Regions from separate parts of the Halobacillus sp. B23F22_5 genome, predicted to be linked through region 1. Evidence: riboswitches for the same ligand, from Rfam matches in the RefSeq annotation. Region 1 holds a riboswitch; each other region holds the start of a gene.

What was found. Region 1 has a riboswitch for glycine ahead of serC (3-phosphoserine/phosphohydroxythreonine transaminase). Riboswitches for the same ligand answer to the same signal wherever they lie in the genome.
Region 2: it holds a riboswitch for glycine, as region 1 does, so the genes downstream of both, gcvT (glycine cleavage system aminomethyltransferase GcvT) here and serC (3-phosphoserine/phosphohydroxythreonine transaminase) in region 1, are expected to answer to the same signal.
Region 3: it holds a riboswitch for glycine, as region 1 does, so the genes downstream of both, purU (formyltetrahydrofolate deformylase) here and serC (3-phosphoserine/phosphohydroxythreonine transaminase) in region 1, are expected to answer to the same signal.

The regions. Positions count from the first base shown of each region.
Region 1 covers NZ_JBIEKI010000020.1:8,535-15,197, reverse strand. The annotation lists gene ymzB (protein YmzB) at 1-335, shown strand, start outside; gene serC (3-phosphoserine/phosphohydroxythreonine transaminase) at 377-1,459, opposite strand; glycine riboswitch at 1,638-1,718, opposite strand; gene ACGTN9_RS18435 (DUF2332 domain-containing protein) at 2,061-3,122, opposite strand; gene ACGTN9_RS18430 (aminoglycoside adenylyltransferase domain-containing protein) at 3,106-3,939, opposite strand; gene ACGTN9_RS18425 (GNAT family N-acetyltransferase) at 3,932-4,417, opposite strand; gene ACGTN9_RS18420 (hypothetical protein) at 4,441-4,905, opposite strand; gene ACGTN9_RS18415 (hypothetical protein) at 5,024-5,407, opposite strand; gene ACGTN9_RS18410 (aminoglycoside phosphotransferase family protein) at 5,426-6,334, opposite strand; gene ACGTN9_RS18405 (monooxygenase) at 6,549-6,663, opposite strand, start outside.
Region 2 covers NZ_JBIEKI010000002.1:162,945-169,607, reverse strand. The annotation lists gene gcvPB (aminomethyl-transferring glycine dehydrogenase subunit GcvPB) at 1-1,003, opposite strand, end outside; gene gcvPA (aminomethyl-transferring glycine dehydrogenase subunit GcvPA) at 996-2,345, opposite strand; gene gcvT (glycine cleavage system aminomethyltransferase GcvT) at 2,370-3,473, opposite strand; glycine riboswitch at 3,657-3,747, opposite strand; gene ACGTN9_RS04190 (DEAD/DEAH box helicase) at 3,915-5,558, shown strand; gene ACGTN9_RS04185 (YqhG family protein) at 5,555-6,361, shown strand; gene ACGTN9_RS04180 (YqzE family protein) at 6,387-6,560, opposite strand; gene ACGTN9_RS04175 (shikimate kinase) at 6,609-6,663, opposite strand, start outside.
Region 3 covers NZ_JBIEKI010000003.1:277,657-284,319, forward strand. The annotation lists gene ACGTN9_RS06705 (FAD-binding oxidoreductase) at 1-1,166, opposite strand, end outside; gene ACGTN9_RS06710 (hypothetical protein) at 1,350-1,550, opposite strand; gene purU (formyltetrahydrofolate deformylase) at 1,537-2,406, opposite strand; glycine riboswitch at 2,595-2,698, opposite strand; gene dhaM (dihydroxyacetone kinase phosphoryl donor subunit DhaM) at 3,099-3,473, opposite strand; gene dhaL (dihydroxyacetone kinase subunit DhaL) at 3,478-4,098, opposite strand; gene dhaK (dihydroxyacetone kinase subunit DhaK) at 4,117-5,103, opposite strand; gene glpK (glycerol kinase GlpK) at 5,166-6,659, opposite strand.

The sequences.
Region 1 (6,663 bases):
TTGAAGAATTCAACCAGCTGCTTCAGGAGTGGAACGGTGAAAACATAACAATTGCCAAGCAGGAATTAGCGGATCACGACAGTATATCGATGAAGCTGGAGTCGATTTCCTATTCCAAAGATACGAGAAGTATTGATGGTTACGAGCCCATGCACACCATCCAATTGAACGGGTCGGGTCAAATCGAAACGGATGGCGATAGTTTTCAGCCGCTTCCTGACTCCTATTATGAAATTCCGCTGGAGGATACAACAGAGTACCAGTTTGATGAAAATACATTCACATTGGTTACCGAACGAGGACTGTATACCATTGAAATAGCTGGTGATAAGTAAAAAGAGGTCTCTTCCTTAGCACAGGAGGAGACCTCTATTGGTTACTTATGCTTACTTTCAAATTTTTTCATAAACGCGACAAGGGACAGGACGCCATCAATCGGCATCGCATTGTAGATGCTGGCACGCATCCCGCCAACCGAACGGTGCCCTTTTAATGTTTCCAAGCCTGCTTCTTTTGCTTCCTTCACAAATGCCGCATTCAAGTCATCAGAAGGACTGACGAACGGTATATTCATCAATGAACGGCTATTCTTTTCAACAGGAGAAGAAAACAGCTCGGATTCCTCAATGTAATCATAAAGAATTTGTGCCTTTTCCCGATTAATTTTCTCCATTTCCTTAACGCCGCCCAGTTCCTTTAGCCATTCGAAAACAAGCTTTGCCATATAAATTGCATAGGTCGGTGGCGTGTTATATAAGGAGCCTTTATCACTATGTGTCTTATAATCCAGCATAACCGGGCAGGATTCCTGTGCTTTTCCGATCAAGTCTTCACGGACGATGACCACCGTCAGCCCCGCCGGACCGATGTTTTTCTGGGCCCCGGCATAAATCACCCCGAATTGTGATACATCGATTTCTTCTGACAGGATATTGGACGACATATCTGCTACAAGCGGAATATTTCCAGCATCGGGAAACTCAGTAAAAGCCGTCCCTTCTATCGTGTTGTTCGTAGTAATATGAACATAATCCGCTTCCGGGTCGACCATGGAGCTGTCCACCTCTGGAATATAATTGAAATTGGCATCCTCAGATGAAGCAATCACACGAATATCTCCATATTTCTTCGCTTCCTTGATCGCCTTTTGCGACCAGGAACCAGTGTTCACATAATCTGCTTTTCCGTTCGTACCGAACAGGTTCAACGGCACCGCAGAAAATTGCTGCGAAGCCCCCCCTTGTACGAAGAGCACTTTGTAATTTTCTGGTATAGCCATCAGTTCACGCAGCAGCTGCTCTGCTTCCTGAATGATTTCCGTAAACAGTGCGGATCGATGACTCAATTCCATGACAGACATGCCTGAGTCCCTGTAATTCACCAGTTCACTTTGTGCTTTTTCCAATACTGGCAGCGGCAGCATGGAAGGACCCGCTGAAAAATTATAAATTCTCTTCATATCGTCTAACCCCTCACTTTGTATGTAGTAGAACTTGCGTGTATTAGAAAAACTCGGCTTTTCGCCAGGTACTTCTGGAGGAAACATATACACTTTAATCCTTTAACATTAAACTTCCTTAAAGTATAAAAAAGAGAGACCGGGACTTCCCAATCTCACCAACATAAAAGGTATCGGATGTACCTCTTCTGTCCTTTTGCCTGAGATAATGAACCCTTCGGCGCTGCACAAGATGTGCATCCTCTCCAGAAGCTGCTCCTGTCATAGTACAACCCATGACATTCATCGCTTGCTAATATTCGTCTTTTCAGAAAAATCAGTGATATGCCTGGATTATAAAGCATAGTCTGCAGGTTATCAAGAGGGCGAAAACGCGCCACCCGCCTTTGATAGCGCTTACTTTATCGCTGTAAAGGGATTACAACCTTTTAGAGAAAAAGTTACTGGAATATCGTCTATTTACTAGACAACATGATGCATTTATTAGACAGTCCATGGTGCTTACTGGACAATATGTGAGGTTAACTAGACAATCTCGGTCTTTTACTAGACATTATCAAAGATTTACTAGACAATATCTAAATTTTACTAGACAAAATTATCATTTATTAGACACGTTTCCCTGGATGGAACAGTCTTTCACATGCCAGTCAAACCAGCGTCCATGACCATCGGTATCTCCCATCGTTTCACTATAGCTGACGCCATCGATAAAAAAGTCCACATGCATTTTTCTATCATAAATATTATTGTAGATGTGACATACATCCCGCTTCCGCCCAATTGCACTCACTTTCTGCTGCAATTCCTCTTTCACTTTCCGGGGCATCTGGTTGGCGACATGGGTATGAAAGATGCAAAGCGTGCTGGCAGATGGGGCTTGGGAAGCAAGTTCTTCCAGCATTGATACGCCATCCCCTTCGATTAAGGAAGGAGGAGATTTACTGAACTGCTTTACTGCTTTATCAAAAGTCTCCTGCCTTTCCTGATGTTCCGGCCATATAAGTGCCTTCAGCCATAACGCATTTTCTTCATCCTTCAGGTCACTGACATGTAGGTCCACGCCTACACGGGAAGCTACAGGAGGAGTGCTATCAAGGAGCTCCGGCATGCTTCCCTTTCTTACTTTTGAAGATAAGTGAACCGCTGAAGCATTATTCCCATAACAACGATTTCCACCGTAAGAGTAACTATATTGGTCCCAGAGCAGCTGAAGACCGGCGCTTGTCCCAATCTCAATCAGTGACAAAGATCGCCCTGTTTTCTTATGTATGTAACAAAAAAGTGGATAAAGATACGCACAGCGTCTCACTTCGTTCGTTTGCACGAGTTTTTCCTGCAAAGTTGCTATTATTTCTTTGCGATAGGTGCGACAAAAATCAAGGAAACTGGAAAATGAATCTTCCACTTGCTTTGGTTTCTCTGTAATACTCGGGTAAAAGTTACCGAGTTCATGCGTATTCCCTGATAACAATAACTGATGGACTGCCCCAAATAACAGATTTGGTATCGGCTGCCCTCTTCTCGCATACGAGCTTAATTGGAGCAGCTCTTCATTACCAGCAATTTTAATAGACAAAAATTGATACAAAGCGCTTGATCCTTTACACTCCAGCTCAGCAAAATCCAAAAATCTTTCAGCAATCTTATTTTGCTCCATCAGGCATCCCCCTTGAGCTGTTACCAGTGCTTCTCTCTAATAATAAATTTTCAATTTTCACCTTTAAAAACGCTTTGATCCTATACAGCTCGTCTGCTTCTAAAACACTGCTGCCGTCGTTATCCTGATAGATTGCAAGTACCGATTGGATGATAGTATGGAATTTTTCAGGAAAATGCTTAATCCCCCACTTCGCACCCTCCAATTTCGAAACAATGTCACCAGTTTTTAAATATCGATAAAAACGAATCAAATTCAATGTACAGTACACAGGATCATGAACTATATTATCCAGACAGTCGTGATAATCATTTTGAACAGAAGCAACAAAATCTTTTTCTGGCACCCTCGGAATTACTTCATGAATCGGCTTTCCAGCTAAACAAATTCCTTTATGATAGGTAACCGTGAGATGAGCTGCCAAATCAGGATCCTTCCAATTCACATTAAGGAAGGTGTTACCCGTTGCTTTCTGCTCGAATTCGTCTCTCCAGTACTCACTATAATGGAAGTCAAACATGCTTGGATGCTCCCAGTCCACCAATTGCTGTTCATTCATAAAGGTAATTTCTATTGGGAAAGGGCGGGTGGATTTTTTTAAAAACAGTTCGGTCAGGTAACACGCTTCCAGATTAGTGAGTTGTGTTCTTGTGACTCCTAAGAGGTCAATGTCACTGTTCCTGGCATTAAAACCACCCATGGCAAGTGAACCGTGCAAATATAAGCCGACCAGATGCGCTCCCAGCAATGCTTCTATTTCTTTGACTATTTCATTAAGGTGGAAAGTTGGTTTATATTTATCCCCAATTACTTTATTCATTTTCTTGCTTCCTTTTCAGCTTGCAGCTCATTTTCAAAAACTCATAGCTGCTTCCATTCGTATCCTGCATGAATGTCTCCCCTCTGACGAATCCTGCTTTTTCATAAACTTTAATTGCCCGCTCGTTGAAAGCAGCAACTGATAAGGTTATCCGGCTGGGATTGAAAGATTTTATCGCAAAGTTAAGCCCCGCCTCGACAAACTCTCTCCCACGCCCTTTTCCTGTTAACGAAGGCTTCATTCCGAGGCCAATATCAATGGTTTGCGAATCAACCGGACGATAACTGAAAAAACCGATTAATTCTTCCCCACTGGTAACGACATAATATTTTTCCCCGCGTTGCTTGGGGTCGAGAAATTCCTCAAGGTCCTCCTGATCCGCTTCGATATCATAAAAGGAGTATTTCCCGTCATAATGCCAATTGTGAGCAATTTCCTCTGCTTGTTGCTGGGTCATTGGATAGAATCTGTAAGCCATACTAAATCAATCCTTCTAGCATATTACTTAAATGTTATCGCTGTATCGATCAGCTGGGAATCTTCCAGTGCTTCTGCATCGCCGTCAATCGTCTTCAATTGGTAATGTACCTCATCTTTTTCCCAAAGAAGCATTCTGGCGCCCTGGGCATTTTCATAAAAAAAACCCTTCCTGTCGCCAATTTTTACTTCCTCAAATAAATTGCTTCCCGCAGTATTCAAGGTCGCATTAACCACCTCGAGCATCATTTGCTCCCCTTCTGTCCCGGTAAAATAAACAGAAAAAATAGGCTGGTCTGGTACGAGCGTATCCGTTTCAATACTTTTCACTTCAAAAGGAATTTGCTCCGGCAGTTCGTACTCAAACTCAACTTTTTGCAGGTTATCTTTGACCTGAGCCATATCGTATGTATGCATTGCGTTTGGTTCGCTTGAACACGCTGCTGTAAAAAGAATCAGCATTAAAATAAATCCTATTTTCAGCTTCATGTTTACTTCCTCCTCGTAGTCCTGACTTCCCTGTTTTGGCTTCTCTCTTATTCTACTGAAAGTAAACTGCTTTTACACTTAACTTAACTAGATACCTATATTGATTGGCTGCTTGTTCCTAATCACGATTCGTTAACAGGAGTTTTTCCGTAAGACCCTCCCATTCAATAGTTGCTTCAATTTCCTGTTTTTCCGATGTAATAGAGCACCCCTGGCACCCACCCAATCTAAAATCCTTCACACCTGATTCACTTAGGGGAGTTTCTCCCGATGATTCACTCATCTGGCTGATAAAGTGATAGTCAACCGTTTCCGGCGGCTCTCCCTTTCCTATAAATTGGATAGATGCACTACTATTTAACGTTTCACTACTGGTTTGAATAATTCGATAAGTCACTTCCCAGTTTTCACTTTCCCCCTTGTAATGAAGGGTTCTCTGTCCTGAACAGGCTGACAATGCAATCACTGTCAGGACTATCCATAACAATGCCTTATACCTCATCCGCTTCCCCCTCTCTTTTTAGCTTCCTTTGCGGACTGTTAGTTTTTCAAAAACCTCAATCGCATCAAAAAACGTTTGTTCACAACTGCCATTGTCATCGACCGACCAACTGGTTGCCAGCACGGTATGGCAATACCCCCAAAGCAACAGCCGTTCTTTATTCAGTTGCAATTCCTTTGTGAAAATCTCGACCCTCTTTTCTATCACAGGCAGCTTGCCTTCCTCCGGCAGCTTATTCAAAAGAAACTGGATCAAGTCATACTCTGTTTCGCCTATAAGCCCCTTTGGATCGATGGCTGTCCATTCTCCCTTTCCGGAAGCAAGCACATTGTAATGATGGAAATCACCGTGAAGCAAACGGAGGTCCTGACTGGTTTCATGCAGGTATGTAAAAATTCTGCTTGCTTGTTCTAATCTTTCTTTTGATATTGGACCCAGCCCATGTGGATTTTTCGATAAAATTGCTTTTAGGTTATCTTCTCTCGCTTTTGTTGTTGGAAGTCGGGTATTATCTGGTGCAGCGCGATGTAATTTTTTCAGTACATTAGCTGCAATTCGGCAAGCTTCTTCGTCCTCTTCCATTTCCGCAAGTGTATAGCCGGGGGTCAACTTTTCCATTAATAAAATGCCATATTCCTGATCAGCATCTATGAGGGAAGCCATTCCTTTCCCTTTAAACAATTGCAATACTTCCCATTCATCGAGAAACCCTTCGCCTGGAAGCGAGATTTTTACTACCAGCTCTGTGCCGTCTTCACGTACTGCAGGAGCAACAAAATTAATCGACAGGAAAAAGGGCGTTTTCAACCGCAACGCCCACTTTTCTTCACAATATGTAATCAGGTCTGGCAGCTTTTCAAGCCAGGCTTCCCCTTCTTTTTTAAAATACATACGTACGGATTCCACAAACTGTTTTTGCATTTCCATCACGATACTCCTTCGTTACACAAGCGCATATGTATCTGGTTCAGCCAGTAGTCTGGTGACCCTTTCAAGTGACCGCTGCGCTGGGTTGCTTTATTTCTTACGGACATTCTCCTGGACAACTGATTTGCCGTTCATTCCCACTACTTCTCTTTCCTGCCTGGAAATTCCTCCTAAAAAAACGCAACCCTTATCAGGATTACGTCAAAGCCGGGTATTACTTAACCGGTCCATGATTAATGGCAGTCAATTGATCATTCACTTCAAATATTTTCCCATTCACCGGTTCGATACCGAACCCTTTCAACCGCTCCGTATGCATCGCCAAATAT
Region 2 (6,663 bases), on a different contig from region 1:
CGTTGATACCGAAGTTACCATAATACGGTTTTACCCGTCCGATAGACTTAGGGCGATCATAGTCAAATACATAGTGATTTTCTTTTTTTGTTAACACCGGCTTTGGAAGATAAGCCGCAAATTCTTCTGTAACACCTACTGGGCCGGAACCGGGTCCCCCACCGCCATGCGGGCCAGTAAAGGTTTTATGAAGGTTCAAGTGAACGACGTCAAACCCCATGTCTCCCGGACGAGCATATCCCAGGATGGCATTCAGGTTTGCGCCATCATAATAAAGCTTTCCACCTGCTTCATGAATGATTGCTGCCATTTCTAATATATGCTCTTCGAACAAACCTAGTGTATTTGGGTTAGTCAGCATCAATGCAGCTGTATCCTCTCCAACAACACGCTTTAAGTCTTCTAAATCAACCAAGCCGCGCTCATCTGATTTGACAGTTACAGCATCAAACCCTGCAACAGTTGCAGAAGCCGGATTCGTGCCATGGGCGGAATCAGGTACAATGACTTTCGTACGTCCATAATCACCATTTGCTTCGTGGAAGGCACGGATCATCATGAGTCCAGTCCATTCCCCGTGTGCCCCTGCTGCCGGCTGTAAAGTCACTGTATGCATACCGGTAATTGCTGCAAGGGTAGTTTGTAGGTCATACATCAATTCCAATGCCCCCTGCACCGTTTCTACCGGCTGATGAGGATGAATATGACTGAAGCCTGTCAGCCTCGCTACATCTTCATTCATTTTGGGATTATACTTCATAGTACAAGAACCAAGTGGGTAAAACCCTGAATCTACTCCATGGTTCCGTGTAGACAGTGCTGTATAGTGACGCATAATTTGCAACTCACTCACTTCTGGCAGGTCCGCTTCGTTTTTGCGGATGTAACGTTCATCCAGCATTTCTGTCATGTCTACCTCTGGGACATCCATCTCCGGAAGGCTGAAGCCTGTCCGGCTCTCTTGGCTATGTTCGAATATTAGTGGAAAATCTTGATTACTCATGTAAATCCCCCAATTCTTGCGCGAATTTGTCGATCTCTTCTTTAGAACGGACCTCCGTAACGGCGATCAGCATATGCCCTGAAAGCTCTTCATAATCGGCGCTTAGATCATACCCGCCGATGAAGCCTTTCTCAAGCAGCTTCTTGGTCGCTTTCTGGACATCGGTACCGAGATTGACGACAAGTTCATTGAAAAATGGCCCTTGGTAAGTAACTGATAGCCCATTACCTTCCAATGCTTTCTTCATATAGGCTGTCTTCTGGATATTCGTCCAAGCCATTTTTTTGACCCCTTGCTTTCCTAGTGAAGACATAGCAACCGATGAGGCAAGTGCGTTCAAAGCCTGGTTCGAACAAATATTGGATGTTGCTTTATCACGACGGATATGTTGTTCCCTCGCCTGCAAAGTCAATACAAACCCTCTTCTTCCCTGCTCATCTTTCGTCTGGCCGACCAAGCGTCCTGGTACTTTCCTCATCAGCTTCTTAGTCGTTGCAAAATATCCGCAATGCGGCCCTCCAAATTGTGCAGGGATTCCAAACACCTGTGCATCTCCTACGACAATATCCGCTCCAAATTCACCGGGCGGAGTCAAATAACCTAAGGCTAACGGATTACTGGAAACAATCATCATTGCTTTTTTCTGTGTATCAAGCAATTCTCTCACTTCTGCTAACGGTTCAATTTGACCGAAGAAATTAGGATATTGAATCACTACGCCGGCTGTGTTTTCATCCAGCTCTGAAGCCAGGGCTTCCAGATCAGTAATCCCCTCTTTATGGTCAATTTCAACTATTTCTACTCCTGGGCCATTCGCATAGGACTGGATTACCGCACGAGATTCCGGATGCACGGCACGGGATACAATCACTTTTTTCTTCTTAGTAGAACCAGCACTCAAGTTAACCGCTTCTGCCAACGCGGTTCCTCCGTCATACATGGAAGAATTGGCAACATCCATTCCGGTCAATTCACTAATCATGGTTTGGAATTCAAAAATTGCCTGCAGTTCCCCTTGAGAAATCTCTGGTTGATATGGCGTGTAAGCTGTATAAAACTCAGACCTGGAAATGACATGGTCCACGATTGATGGAATGTAATGGTCATAGACGCCCGCGCCAAGAAAGGAAGTATGTGATTTCAAGTTGACGTTGGTTTCTGCCAATCTGGTCAGTTCCTTTGTCAATTCAAACTCATTAGCCGGCGGCTTTATGTCCAGCTCTCCTTTGAATCTTACTTTTCCGGGGATATCTTTGAACAACTCTTCTGAATCTTTAACCCCAATCGTATCTAACATTTCCTGTTTGTCTCTTTCAGTCATTGGTAAATAACGAAACTCCATCATAAATCCCCCTGCCTGTTTGAATTAACCACGCTTATAGAAAGGTGTTTTGACTACTTCTGCTTTCAACTTCCGCTTACGTACTTGCACTTCGACCTCAGTACCAATTTCGGTATAATCTATTTTCAATAGTGCTAAACCGACATTTTTTCCGAGAGTTGGAGACTGGGTCCCAGTCGTTACAAATCCGATTTCATTTTCTTCAGCAAAGACCTTGTATCCAGTTCTTGGAATTCCTTTTTCCAGCATCTCTAGCCCGACAAGCTTCCGTTCCAGCCCATTTTCTTTCTGTTTTAATAGTGCATCTTTTCCGATAAAATCTGCATCTTTTTTCAGTTTGACTGCAAAGGACAGTCCCGCTTCCAGAGGAGAAATTTCCGGGGATAACTCTTGTCCATATAAAGCCAGGTTAGCTTCAAAACGAAGGGTGTCTCTCGCTCCTAATCCAATCGGCTGCACTCCTTCTGCTTCCCCTGCTTCAAGGATTTTTTGCCATAGTACAGGACCTGAGGCCTTCGGAAGATAAATTTCAAAACCATCTTCACCAGTGTAGCCAGTCCGGGAAACAATTGCATCATCCGATGCACCTTCAAAAGAAACCGGGTATTCAAAGCGGAAGAATTTTATCGCTGATAAATCCGTATCAGTGAGTGTTTGTAGTACAGCTTCAGCTTTTGGTCCTTGAAGAGCAAGCTGTACATACGCATCAGATTCATTACGTAAAGAAACACCATCAATCAAGTGATCTTCCAACCATTGATAATCTTTGTCTACATTAGCAGCATTGACGACAAGCAGATATTTATCCTGTTCCAACTGATAAACGATCAAATCGTCGACAGTACCACCATTCTCATAACACATAATGGTATACTGTGCTTTTTTTGGTTCTAATTTGGAAATATCATTGGTAAGCATTTGTTGCAAAAATTGTTCGCTATTCGCACCTTCTACAAAAATTTCTCCCATATGGGAAACATCAAAAAGTCCTGCTTTGGTTCGTGTTGCTTCATGTTCATCTTTGATTCCAGAAAATTGGACAGGCAAGTCCCATCCGCCAAAATCAATCGTTTTCGCACCATGTTTTTCATATTCCGGAAACAACGGCGTCCTTTTTAAATCAGCCATACGAACACTCCTCTACTTATATTATTCTCATAAAAAAACAGACAGATATCCCACTGCTAAATTGCGGGATACTCTGTCCATTCACCAGAAAGTTTCACCTAAAGTTGAAAACGCATTCAGAGCATTTTGTATTTAAGGCTTGCTTCTTGGGTGGTTCACGGCTGTGAACACTCTCCAGAGGTGCGTCACACAAGGGTCTTTTTGCCTGAGAGATTCACATATCATATGCTTGCTCCTTCGGCGCTACTGACGTAGTCTCTCCCCCTGTAGTCATTCGCGGTAGTATTTATTTTTTCAATTGGGCATACTAACCAGTAAAAGCTGTGAAAAATCTGTCATTTTGTCACAAACAATTATATCACATGCTCAGGCATGTTTTAAAAGTTATTTTATCCCGGGTTAAATCGGATAAACAGCACAGGGAAAGGAGGCTTCAATAGTATGGATATCTTACTGGATGAAAATTACGGAGAAGAATTGGTACAGCAGACTGTAAATCCTGATGCAATTAGCAGTTGGAATCAATTCAAGCTTGCTTACCAGGCGGCTAAGGCTTCTTCTGTACCTACCTTCGAAGGGCTGGTGGCACTGAATCACCTGCCTCACATCGACTTTCTTCCCCATCAAAAAGAAGCAGCGGAAGAAATCATTCATCAAATGCAAGGAAGAGCTATTCTTGCCGATGAGGTCGGTTTAGGGAAGACAATTGAAGCTGGCTTGGTACTTAAAGAGTATTTGATTCGCGGAATGGTAAACAAGGTGTTGATACTGACTCCCGCCTCCCTTGTCAATCAGTGGGTGATGGAATTACATGAGAAGTTTTTTATCCAGGCTTATGCTCCAAGAAAAAATCCCGCTTGGAAAGATGCGGATATTATGGTGACTTCCATTGATATGGCGAAGAGAGAACCTCACCAAAGTGAAATTCTATCTATTCCTTATGACTTGATTATCATCGATGAGGCTCATAAGTTAAAAAATCCTGCTACGAAAAACTATCAATTCGTCAAAGCATTACAAAAGAAATACTGTCTTTTGTTGACTGCTACACCAATCCAGAACCGAATCACCGATATATTCAACTTAGTATCAATTTTAAAACCAGGTTACCTGGGAGACTTGTCGGCCTTTAAAAAAGAATATGGGAAGAAAATGGGAAGTATTGATAGCAACCTAAATCTAAAAAAACTGATCAGCAAAGTGATGATTCGAAATCGAAGGCAGGATACAGGGCTTGCTGATACTAAACGAATGGTAAAAACAGAGTGGATTGAATTCTCAGAAGAAGAGCAAAAGGTTTACCAAATGCTGGAATCGATTAAAGGAACTCATCCTTCCTTTACTTACTTGACCCTGGCAAAAGAATTATGTTCCTCTCGGGAGGCGTGCTATTTATCCAGTAAACTAATGTATGATAAACTCGGAGACCCTGAAGCGACCGGACCTTTACATGAATTGATTTCTGGAGTAGAACAGCTTCCTCAACATGCAAAAGCTAAACGGATGGTTGAACTGATCCAGCAAACAGATGAAAAATTCATCGTGTTTACGGAGTACCGGGCAAGCCAATATTATTTACAATGGTACCTGCAGCAGCATGGCATATCTTCCGTACCATTCCGTGGCGGTTTCAAACGAGGCAAAAAGGACTGGATGAAACAATTGTTCCGTGATCATGCACAAGTAATGATAGCGACAGAAGCAGCCGGCGAAGGAATCAACCTGCAGTTTTGCCGTAACATGATCAATTATGATCTCCCGTGGAATCCGATGCGTCTGGAACAACGGATCGGCAGGATCCATCGTTTCGGGCAGGATAAAAACGTACAGATTTATAATTTTGCCATTAAAAACACGATTGAAGAACATATCTTAAACTTGTTATACGATAAAATTAAACTATTTGAAAATGCAATTGGTGAACTTGACCACATTTTAGAAGAATTGGATATCGGAGATCTGGGAAAGGAAATTGAAGCCATTTATTCAGAATCCTCAAGTTATGGGGAAGCGAAAATTAAGCTTAATAACCTCGCTTCCGTCATTTCATCTCATTCCGAACCATACCGGAGGTCGTCATCATGAAAGAAGCAGCAGCTCACGAACAGTTTGTCAGAAGTTTCTTCAACGAATATGAGTGCCCGATAGTATCTGACGAAAATGGTCGACTTGTCATTCAATTGACCGATAAGATGGATGAAGCACTAATGAACAGACCGTTCTACTGGCATTACATTAAAAAGATGGGCAGGCAGGGTGATCCGATGTCACTCACGTTAATTACCAATCCTAATTTGACCGAAGAAAAAGGTGAATATATTCATTCTGGGTCTCCTCGCTTACGCCAACTATACCGTTATCTATTAGAACATTGCCGGTTTACCAAACTCTATGAAGCAGTCGATACTTTTGGGCAGCAAAGCTCCCTGGTTCCATGGCTAATCACTAATATCCGGGTCAGTTATTACGGTAAACAAAAAAAAGATGAACTATTATCAATCGGGCTCAACCTTATTCATGGTACGATGGTTTCCTCCATCATGGAACGGTTAGAAAACTACCAACTTGAAACAACGATCTCAGATTATACCTTTCCCATGACACCTTTGATTCGTATCCCTAGTGGTTACCAGCGGATCCTGCGTTTCATTCAAGAACATATCGAGAATACAGATCGAACCTGGGCAGTTCAGGCACTGGAAACCTTGGAGGAAGAGAAACAATTGATCCATGCTTTCTTTCAGGAAGATGATGAAGAAGAGAGAGAGTTGATGGAAAAAGAGCTAGAAGGACTAATGGGACGCTTCACACCTAAGGTAACTATAGATGTGTTGAATGGCGGATTGTTTTATCTTACCCAGGAAACGACTAAAAAAATAATCAAATAAGGTTGTCTCCAAAATGGAGACAACCTTATTTGTTACGGTTAAAAAGCATTTTCATCGCTGTCGGTAAAATGCCAAACCATTTATTTCGTTGTGGCTGCTTGATTTTTTGCCGCTTACGTTTATGTTTTTCCTCTTTCGATAAATTCATATAGCGGACAAATTCTTCCGTGACGTACTTGACGTAATCATTCCCGGACATAGCATTCACCCTTGTTGGATTTATTATCTTTAGTATGACCGGATTTATTTAACTCAATACGTGAAGGATTTCCTTTGCTAAAAGTTCAGGACTTTTTGCATCT
Region 3 (6,663 bases), on a different contig from region 1:
ATTTCTTCCTGGTCTCGTTGATCGCATAAAATATTGGGATGTAGATTGCCATCGCCGGCATGCCCGAAAACGACTAGCTCTACGGAGTACTTTTCTTTGATTTCACTTAAGCGATCCATCATGTCTGGAATTTTACTGCGAGGTACGGTAGCATCTTCTGAAACTTTCGTAGGTTTGATTTTAGCGATGGCTGGAGAAACTTGTTTTCTAGATTTCCAGATTTGATCAGCCTCTTCTTTCGTTTTCGGAATAACAATATCCTTCGCACCGATTTCACTCATAATCTCCCGGACCAGCCCGGTTTCTATGTCGAGCGTCTGAGGGTGTCCATCGAGTTCAATGATAACGATGGCAGCAGCATCAATTGGAAGGCCAGCAGGCTGAAAGCTTTCGACAGCACGGATACAAGCCTGGTCCATGATTTCCATTTTAGATGGTAAAATTCCTGAAGTTAACACTTGGGATATCGCCTGGCCGGCAGTCCGAACCTCACCAAAAGCCACCATGATCGTCTGAGTCGCCTTCGGTTTCGGCACCAGCTTCAAAGTAGCTTCAGTTATAACGCCAAGGGTACCCTCTGATCCAACAATCAACTTTGTCAGGTCATAGCCCGTTACGTTTTTGATCGTCTGCCCTCCTGTTCGGATAATTTCCCCTTCCGGTGTCACCAATTCAAGCCCTAAAACATGGTCTTTAGTTACGCCATACTTAAGCCCGCGCGGTCCTCCTGAATTTTCTGCGAGATTGCCGCCGATTGTTGCGACATGGGCGCTGCTTGGATCAGGAGCATACATCAGTCCGTGTTTTTCCGCTTCTTTATTGATATTAGCAGTCAATACGCTGGGAGATACGTTGACGGTAAGGTCCTCTACGTGAAGATCAATATTTTCCGGCCACTGTGAGAGGTCGAGCACTATTCCTCCATGCACCGGCAACGGTCCGCCACTCAGACAGGTTCCCTGACCCCGGGGATAAACCGGCACCTTGTATCGGTTGGCGATGTGCATAACATGGACGACTTCTTCTTTACTTTTTGCTTGTACCACCACCTCAGGTAAATGCTCCCCGAAAGAAGCATCAAAACTATAACTATATCGGTCTGCTATATCGGTTAATATGCGTTGTTCGGGAATATAATCTTTTAAAGCCTGCAGCCAATCACTCATACCTCCACACTCCTACTGTCAAAATATTCTGTACCCTTATTGTATAATGAGTTGGTGACAGGTTTCCAATTTGCACATCCAAAACCAGACAGTTTTTGTCGAAGCTGCCTCTTTTTTCTCGCCATGTGTCGTTTTAGTCTATTTATATAGCTTCTGATCAAACGTTTGATCAACAAGCATTATTTAGGCAAAATCACGGACTGAGCTTCTTTCTTTTATAACCATATCACCTCTAATATCTAAAGTTACTGAAATAGTGCTAACCATGACAAATTGAAAAGTAAGCAAAGCACCTATATGTTGCAGAGCTTTGCTTGCTTTTAAGGAATGATTTACTTTTTCAGCGGCCTTAACACCAGCACGCCAGCTATCAGGTAAATACAATCGTCTTATTACCGTGAACAATGATTCTATCTTCCAGCTGCCAGGACACCGCTTGAGCAAGTACACTTCTCTCTACATGACGACCGGATGTTTTCAGATCCTCCGCTGTATAGCGGTGATCTACTTGCTGTACGTCTTGATGGATAATCGGACCTTCATCGAGATCATTGGTAACAAAGTGAGCAGTCGCCCCGATTAACTTGACGCCACGGTTAAATGCCCGCGCATAAGGATTAGCCCCTACAAATGCCGGTAAAAATGAATGATGGATGTTAATGATCTGATTTGGAAAGTGGGAAATAAAATTTGGGGAAAGAATTTGCATATATCTTGCCAGGACAATGAAGTCTACTTTCCCTTTCATCAATTCCAAAGCTTGCTGTTCAACCTGCGCCTTAGTTTCCTTCGTCACTGGAAGATAATAATAAGGGATACCATAAGACTCGACTTCCTCTTTCAAATCCGGGTGATTGCTAATAACCATCGGAATGTCTACCGGAAGTTCGTTTGACCGCCATCGCCAGATCAGCTCCATCAGGCAATGGTCCATTTTTGAAACAAAGATGGCCATTCGTTTTCGTTTTTTACTACTGTTTAACTGCCATTCCATAGGATATTCTTCGGCTAACCCATGTATGTCCTCATTTATTTTCTCAAAAGAATTATCATAGTCCTTCAATTCAAACTCAACTCGCATAAAAAAAATGCCATCCTGAGGATCTGTTGTATGCTGATCGAATGTAACGATATTTGCACAGTGATCAGCCAATATACTCGTTACATCTGAGATAATACCCGGTTTTTCCGGACAAGTAATTAATAACCTCGCTCGATAACTATTTCCATTTGTATTCACTGTACTTCCTCCTTAGATAAATTGTTTTAAAGATTGCAAGTATTACCATTTTCTGCATACAAAAAAGGACAGAAAAAGGTAGTGTTCTACCCTTCTCTGTCCTTTCACCTGAGAGTTTAAGCTTCATTATACATACGAAGTCTTCCCCTTTGGTGGCGTAAATCATTCATACGCGCTCTCCAGAGATGCGTCACGCTGCAGTTCTTTATACCTGAGAGATTGGCTCCAAGGGTTATTTTTGGAATTTGCTCCTTCGGCGGCAGCTTCATCCTGCCTCTCCTACAACGATCATCCGCTTTTTAAATTTTAATTATTTTCAGATTAATCGGTTGACAAGAGAATGTCAAGCTGCATGTAAGCGTTAGCATTATTCCGGTGAGCCTTTACTCTTATTGTTTTCGTTTAAGCAAAAGAAACGCTAACAGACTTCCTATTCTGGTAAATGTAAAAATCCGTTTTAAAGAGAGTGAAGATTAACATTATGGTCCTGTTCAATGATTGTCATCTGTAGAAATTGGTAGAGGTATATCCTCATATCATTTGCTGCCATTTCTGCTTATTGAGGATAGTTAAGGTTTAAAAATTGATGTAACGTTCATAGTAGAAAAAAAGTAAAAGAGTAGCGGTTAATATGACTCATAAATTAATTGACCCCGGAGCCCTCCAAATATTAGAGGGCTCCGGGGTAGCTTTTACTTAAACTCTTTATCCAAGGCTTTCACGATTTCCTTAAGCGACCTTCCCATACTCGCTTCCACAGCTGCCAGATAAGCACCTTCCAAAACAGGCGCTTCCGCCAGTTGAACATTTTCCAGTTCCAACATTTCAATTGCTATTTCAGCATTCATTTTTGCACTTCCTAAATCATACAATACGATTACACCCTGATCATTATGGACATTCTGGATGGCGGCCTGGATTTTCTCAAGACTGGTGCCAATTTCCCCATCTTCCAGCCCGCCTGCCGCTACAACAGTAACCTCTCCTACTGCCTGGTCCACGATATCTTTTATGCCTTCGGCTACTTTCTCACTGTGAGAAATAATTACAATCCCTACACTTGCCATATGTTTATCCTTCCTCCTCAATCGTATCTGCCAGTGCATTGAATATATAATAGGAAGAAACTGATCCAGGATCCAAGTGTCCTTTGGAACGCTCTTTCAAATAAGCAGCCCTTCCTTTGGTGGCCACGATATCTTTAGTAGCTTCCATGGCTGACTTGGCGCGATCACGAATAAGCCCGGCGTCAAAGTCCTCAGCTTTTTTCAAATGGTCTGCCACAGGTGACCAGACATCGATCATCGTTTTTTCTCCTTCTTCTGCTTTGCCGCGTTGTTTGATGCCCGCTACTGAATCTTCCAACGCTTTAACAAAAACTTCATACGATACAGTATCTTCACCTTTGACTGCCATCGACATTTTCAAAAATGCAGTGCCGAACAATGGACCGGAAGCTCCTCCTACTTTTGACATCAACGTCATCGCTGCGTCTTTCCATACGTCTGCGACTTGCTCATAAGCAGACCCTTCTATTTTTTTGATGACCTCATCAAAACCTCTGGCCATATTGATGCCATGGTCCCCGTCTCCGATTGCCTGGTCTAATTCAGATAAATAATCTTTATTTTCCTGGATTTTTTCATTACTTTTCGAAAGCCAATTCAATGCTTGTTCGACTGTGAATCTCATAAGTTTCCCCTCCTATCATCAAACTCGAAATGCCGGCGCATTCGATGGGCTGTCCAGTAATTCTTTCATTTCGTCGTCCAATTTCAATAAAGTCACGGAGCACCCCGCCATTTCCAAGGAAGTCATGTACTCACCGACGAATGTTTTATAGGTCTTTACCCCTTTTCCCTGCAAAATTTCCTGAACTTTTCGATTGACCAGATGAAGTTCCATTTCAGGAGTCGCCCCGAGTCCATTCACCATTACAGCTACTTCGTCTGATTCTGACAACTTCAGGTCTTCCAGAACATGATTCGTGAGTTCAGTTGCGATTTCATCGGCTGAAGCGAGTGGTTTCCGTTCTATACCTGGCTCCCCATGGATACCGATGCCAACTTCCATTTCACCTTCTCCCAGTTCAAAACTAGGATTACCTGATGCCGGCATAACGCATGGGCTCAACGCAACGCCCATCGTGCGCACATTAGCAATCACTTTTTCAGCGGCATTTTTCACTTCCTCCAGTGAAGCACCTGCCTCCGCCATCGCACCGGCAATTTTATGGACAAAAATCGTGCCGGCAACTCCACGGCGCCCCTCCACATCATCGATAGAGACATCGTCATTGACGACGACCTGTGCCACATCAATTCCTTCTGCTTCGGCAAGCTCTGCTGCCATATCAAAATTCATTACGTCGCCGGTGTAATTTTTGATGACGAGCAACACCCCGGAACCCCCATTGACTGCCTTGATCGCTTCAAATACCTGATCCGGTGTCGGAGAAGTGAATACTTCGCCAGCAACGGCGGCATCAAGCATCCCCTTTCCTATGTATCCGGCATGGGCTGGTTCATGGCCGCTGCCTCCACCGCTGACAATGCCTACCTTATTTTGAACAGGAGCGTCTTTTTTTGTTACAACGTTAGTATCAGGAATCCGCTTGATTTGGTCCGGGTATGCGGCAACTACTCCATCCAGCATTTCGGTTACAACTTGATTCGGATCGTTGATGATTTTTTTCATAAATAGCCCCTCCTATTTAATCAGGCACCTCTTGTTAGCAAAAGGTGCCTGTCATTATTGATTTACTTAAATTCACGTGTTGCCGCTACAGCTTTTTTCCATCCATTATAAAGTTCTTCCTGCTTGCTTTCTTCCATTTCTCCTTTAAAGGTGCGGTCATTTTTCCACTGCTGCTTGATTTCGTCTTTATCTTTCCAGTAACCGACTGCCAGACCAGCCAGGTAGGCTGAACCAAGTGCTGTCGTCTCCTGAACGACCGGACGCTCGACCGGTACGCCGAGAATGTCGCTTTGGAACTGCATCAGGAAGTTATTTTTAACCGCCCCGCCATCCACGCGTAATGCTTTCAAGTCGATTTCAGAGTCAGCGATCATTGCATCCAGTACATCTCTTGTCTGGTAAGCGAGTGATTCCAAAGTTGCGCGGACAAAATGTTCTTTTGAAGTACCACGCGTTAACCCGAACACCGCGCCACGGGCATCAGAATCCCAGTAAGGAGTACCAAGTCCGACAAACGCTGGCACCAGGTAGACACCATCCGTGGAATCGACAGATGTAGCCAGGTTTTCTGTTTCCGGTGCACTGTTGATCAGCTTCAGACCGTCACGCAGCCACTGGATCGCTGAACCGGCGACAAAGATACTTCCTTCCAGTGCATATTCTACTTTTCCATCCAATCCCCATGCTAATGTGGTCAACAGGCCATGCTCGGATTTCACGCCTTTATCGCCCGTATTCATCAGCATGAAACAGCCCGTTCCGTAAGTATTTTTCGCCATCCCTTCATCAAAACATGCCTGGCCGAACAACGCCGCCTGTTGGTCACCGGCGATACCGGCAATTGGTACTTCGTGGCCGAAGAAATGATAGTCGACTGTTTTTCCATAGACCTCAGAAGACTGTTTCACTTCAGGAAGCATGCTCTTTGGCACATCTAAAATATCAAGCAGCTCATCGTCCCATTTCAAATCATAGATATTGAACATCAGCGTACGGGATGCATTGGAATAATCGGTGATATGAACCTTACCGCCAGTAAGCTTATAGACGAGCCACGTATCTATCGTTCCGAACATCAGGTCACCGTTGTCCGCTTTTTCACGCGCTCCTTCAACATTATCCAGTATCCATTTTACCTTTGTCCCGGAAAAATAAGGGTCAAGCAGCAGTCCTGTTTTGTCGCGGAACAGGTCATTATGGCCTTGTTCCCGTAAGTCTTTACATATTCCTTCTGTCTGTCGAGATTGCCAGACGATTGCTTTATAGATCGGCTTGCCCGTGTTTTTATCCCAGACAACCGTCGTTTCACGCTGATTCGTGATGCCGATACCAGCAACCTGGCTCGGTTCGATATCTGTTTTTCTTAACACATCAGCGATACAAGCGAGCACGGACGTCCAGATTTCGTTCGCATCATGCTCAACCCAGCCCGGCTTTGGGAAAAATTGTTCGAATTCCTTTTGTCCGGTACCTACAATAGTTCCAGCTTCATCAAATAGAATCGCGCGTGAACTTGTTGTCCCCTGATCGATTGATAAAATGTACTTTTTTTCCATAACC